Regions from separate parts of the Aliivibrio thorii genome, predicted to be linked through region 1. Evidence: riboswitches for the same ligand, from Rfam matches in the RefSeq annotation. Region 1 holds a riboswitch; the other holds the start of a gene.

The links. A riboswitch is a leader RNA that binds a small molecule or an ion and turns the genes downstream of it on or off. The one in region 1 is predicted to bind thiamine pyrophosphate.
Region 2: another riboswitch for thiamine pyrophosphate. It lies ahead of thiC (phosphomethylpyrimidine synthase ThiC); the one in region 1 lies ahead of thiD (bifunctional hydroxymethylpyrimidine kinase/phosphomethylpyrimidine kinase).

Annotation. Positions count from the first base shown of each region.
Region 1 is NZ_CM170655.1:51,129-53,534, forward strand. Features, by position in the region: gene AC2IP4_RS14455 (ABC transporter ATP-binding protein) at 1-127, opposite strand, end outside; gene thiD (bifunctional hydroxymethylpyrimidine kinase/phosphomethylpyrimidine kinase) at 133-987, opposite strand; TPP riboswitch at 1,089-1,186, opposite strand; gene AC2IP4_RS14465 (YcjF family protein) at 1,251-2,288, opposite strand; gene AC2IP4_RS14470 (YcjX family GTP-binding protein) at 2,285-2,406, opposite strand, start outside.
Region 2 is NZ_CM170654.1:28,173-30,578, reverse strand. Features, by position in the region: gene thiC (phosphomethylpyrimidine synthase ThiC) at 1-1,015, opposite strand, end outside; TPP riboswitch at 1,205-1,317, opposite strand; gene AC2IP4_RS00115 (voltage-gated chloride channel family protein) at 1,608-2,406, opposite strand, start outside.

The DNA of each region.
Region 1 (2,406 bases):
TTCTACCTAATATGGCGGTCCACTTCCCTTTAGGGATCGTCATATTTAGATTGAAAATAATAGGCTGTTCGCTGTCTTTATACTGTAACGCCCCATTAGAAATGACGGTACCAATAAGATTATTCATCCCCGTTACTCTTGAGAATGTAAAGTAAAGAAGTGATTCACAGGCCCATGCCCCTGCCCAATATTCAGTTCATCCGCATGGATAATCGCCTGAGTAATGTAATGCTTACCTAGTGTCACTGCGGCTTGTAATTCATGACCTTGAGATAAATACGAAGCAATAGCAGAAGATAAAGTACAGCCTGTTCCGTGAGTATTACGGGTTTCGATACGTGCCGTTGATAAACGCTCAACTGTATCAGCACAAATAAGTAAATCTGTGCTGTTAGAGTCGTCTTCTAAGTGTCCACCTTTTAACAGTACTGATTTAGCTCCTAATAGGCGAAGTTCATTGATCATAGCGACCATTTCATCTTCATTTTGAGGAACTTTTGTACCAATTAATGCAGCGGCTTCTGGAAGGTTTGGCGTGATCACATCAGCAAGAGGAAGGAGCTCAGATTTAAGGCTTTCAATAGCAGAAGATTGCAGAAGAAGATCACCACTGGTTGCCACCATCACGGGATCAACTACCAGATATTGGGGTTTGTATTGTTTGATTTTTTTTGCGACAGAATGAATGACATCAGAATCACTGAGCATTCCTATCTTAACGGCAATAACATTTAAATCAGAGAAGACAGCATCAAGCTGCTGCTCAACAAATTCACCACTGATTGGATAAATAGCCGTAACACCTTGGGTATTCTGAGCCGTTAATGCGGTAAGAACAGAACAAGCATAACCACCAGTTGCAGAAATCGCTTTGATATCAGCTTGGATCCCAGCACCACCACCACTGTCAGATCCAGCAATGGTTAATACAATCGGTGTGGTAGAAGATAATGTAGATAAAAGTTCGGTGTTGTTTAATGAAGGCATACTTATTTCCCCTAACTAACGGTCGGGAAAAACAGTCGAGTGAGAATAAAATACGTATAAACGCGAGACCTCACCAAAAGAAACGGATCGAAAAGATCGTATCAAAAGGACCATTAGTTCCCTACGTCAGTACTAACTGAATCAGGTTCAACGGGTTCGCTATTGCGATCTCAGCCTATTGGCTCCCCGACTAATGGCGACATACTATCATTAATCGATTTGTAAATAGTATGCATTTTTTATGAGAATGCTAACTGTGTTAGTTAATTCTTATTTTGAGAACTCAATTTGGATGCTAATTGAGCAACGATGGTTTTACGCATATCCGACAGCTTAGGTGATTCTCCTATTTGCCATGGTAATGGACGCATTAAATTCATCGTTTTTAAGCCAAAACGTGCCGTTAATAAACCAATACCTAGCCCTTGCGCTGCTCTGGTTGAGAGTTTTCCTGCAAGGCCTGTAGATAACATATCCACACCAACATCCGTTGCCATTTCTGTTGCCCCTGCAAACGCCATGTTTTGTAATACCATTTTAAACAAACGCAAACGCCCCCAGTAACCTAACTCAACACTATACACCTGAGAGACTTGTTCGATTAATCGAATGTTGCGCCATGCAACCAGTAACATATCAACGACGGCTAATGGACTTATTGCCACCATTAATGCCGATTCACCGGCGTGTTTACTGATTAATGCTTTTGCACGCTGATCTTGCTCTGCCACCACCATGCTGTCATACATTTCAAACACTTCAGCATTGTTATGATGTGATTCAATGCTGTTTTTCCAACGCGTATATTCAACGGTATGAGTGGTAGATCCTTTTTTTGCTAAGTCTTCACAAAACGGCTTGGCTTGTCCAATACCATTACCTTCAATTAACTCAGTCACTTGATGTTGAATTTCTGCTCGGTTTTTAAGTTTACGTAATGTCCATAATTCACGACCAATTGCGCTAACCCCCATGATTGCTGCAAGGCTAATTAGCCCAGCCCAACCCAGTGATAAGAAATCAGCCGATTGAATGGCAGTGATCACATGATCAACACTTTGCCACACCGTTAAACCAAGAAAACCACCAACTAACGTTTTAACACTCCAATGAGTTTTCTTTTTGATTAACGGGGTTTCAATATCCACACCATCCAATTCCTCTTCTTCAATAGCTTGAGGAACAAATTTAACACTCTCTTCAAATAGCTTTTGAGTTTGAAGGTTATCAACGATTTCGGTATCTTGCTCTAGATCTTGAGGAGATGCTTGAAAGATACGCTGTTTTTTTAACTCACTCATACTAACTTATCTCCTAATAAGAACTGCATCGCCTTATCCATTCGGATGTGTTGCAGCGGTTTGTCATTCTCATTGTGCAACGGTTGAAAACTCATAAAGTTAAAAGGCTTTGTTTCCC
Region 2 (2,406 bases), on a different replicon from region 1:
GTACATAACGAAGCAGTAAACCTGCGTGAATGGTAAAGTAATCGACGCCCTGTTCTGCCTGCTCGATTAAGGTATCTCGCATCACTTCCCAGTTAAGATTTTCGGCTACACCGTTTACTTTTTCTAGCGCTTGGTACATAGGAACCGTGCCAATTGGGACAGGGCTATTACGTAATATCCACTCACGGGTTTCATGAATATTTCGACCCGTAGATAAATCCATAACCGTATCACCGCCCCAACGCGTTGACCAAACTAGCTTCTCCACTTCTTCTTCAATTGATGAACTCACCGATGAGTTACCAATATTGGCGTTAACTTTAATTAAGAAATTACGGCCGATAATCATTGGTTCTGCTTCTGGATGGTTTATGTTTGATGGGATAATTGCGCGCCCTTCAGCAACCTCTTTACGCACAAATTCAGGTGTAATTTCTTTTGGTAAGTTAGCTCCAAAACTATGGCCGGGGTGTTGATGGTTTAACTGCTCATCAGCGAATTTCTGGCAACCCATATTTTCACGGATCGCTATATATTCCATTTCAGGAGTGATGATTCCCTGACGCGCATAATGCAGTTGAGTAACACATTCGCCTTGTTTAGCGCGACGAATCGTTGGGAGGTTTCCATAACGAAGTTCATCAAGGGTTTCATCCGCTAAACGCTCTTGCGAATAAACGGAACTAACGCCATCAAGCAACTCGGTATCATTTCGCTCTTCAATCCAACGCTCACGAAGTTTTGGCAATCCTTGGTATACATCGATATCGTAAATTGGATCGGTATACACACCCGAAGTGTCATAAACTTGAATCGGCTCATTAGGCTCAAGAATTGGCGTTTCTTTAGTTCCACCAACTAAGCTATCTGCCAGTGAAATTTCACGCATAGGTACGCGGATATCTGGGCGAGATCCTTCAATATAAACTTTTTTTGAGTTTGGGTATGGTTGAACCGATAAAGATTCTATATTAGTTTTAGCATCTAAACGTGCTTGTTTGCGACTTGACGACATAGCAAAATTCCTTGATAAAAATAGAATAATTGCTTGTCGGATTTGAGTTGTAGAAAGAGGTTCTTAGTATGAGATACAACGAGAGTAAGCCTGCGTATTTATATGCGATGAATTAAACAAATAAACTAAAGCTAAAATTCAGCTGCGGTTTATCATTAAATAATTCGATTAGTGGCTAACATACTAAGATAAAAATTATCTCTTGTTCCCTTCGCAGGTATTAGCCTGATCAGGTTCTACGGATCCCGCAATGCGGTCTCAGCTCGTACTTTAAAAAGCACTAAGCACTCCGACAAGTTTCTTTCAGATCTTTGAATCAAAATCTGAACGTCTTCAGAGTATAAAGAAAGTATGTAAGAAATGAAATGGAAGAGAAAAAAGTTATCAAGTGGTTGGCTGAGTTTGTGAGTGAGCGCATATAGAGTTTTACATATCGACAATCCATATTAAACCTTGTGTGCTTCGTAACAAAAAACCACCTTTGTCATCCGTAGCTCTTACACCAACAAATACAGTGTTCTTTTTTGTGGAGAAGCACATTAGGTTTAAATACTCTCAACAAGGTTTTAATCTACATTCGTTTCACGTGAAACTATTTGTCATTTTTAGTTAGCTTATTCGCTAAATGTTTTAACCATGAAGAATTATATTCACGATATGACCCAATTTTATTAGAGCCATCATGATCACGTCCATGCACTAATGTTTTAGACACCGCAACGCGTTGTGAAGAATAAATACCCGTATGGCCACTAAAGTAATATGCGGTATAACACGCTAAGGCAAAGTAAGGTAAGTAATCCGCACCAAACAACTCTACCCCCATTATCGTACACGCTAATGGCGTATTGGTTGCCGCAGCAAATACGGCTAAGAAACCTAATGCTGCAAACAAATCAACTGGAGCACCCAAAACCCAAGCAAGGAAATTACCCAAAGTCGCACCAACAAAGAACAGAGGTGTTACCTCACCACCTTTATACCCTGCCGCTAATGTGATCGCCGTTAAGAGTAGTTTTAAAATCCAACTATACCACTCAGCACCACCAGCACTGAATGCCGAAGTAATACTCACTCCACCATCACGACTTGGATAAACACCAATACCAATGTAATCGTAATTACCAATTAACTGCGTAATGGCAATAACCATTAAGCCACCTACAACTACGATTAAATATGGGTTTTTAAGCGTGGCATTAAATAGATCTTTAAAGCCGTGAGTTAACTCACCAAATAAATAACCCGCTAAGCCAAAACCAATCGCAGCAATGATTACTTTAGCCATTAATACCAAATCAATATCAACCGCATGACCAAACAAGGTACTAACCTGATCAAAGCTAATTAAATAATGGGTGTGATGAGCACCCCAAGCAGAAGCGACTACA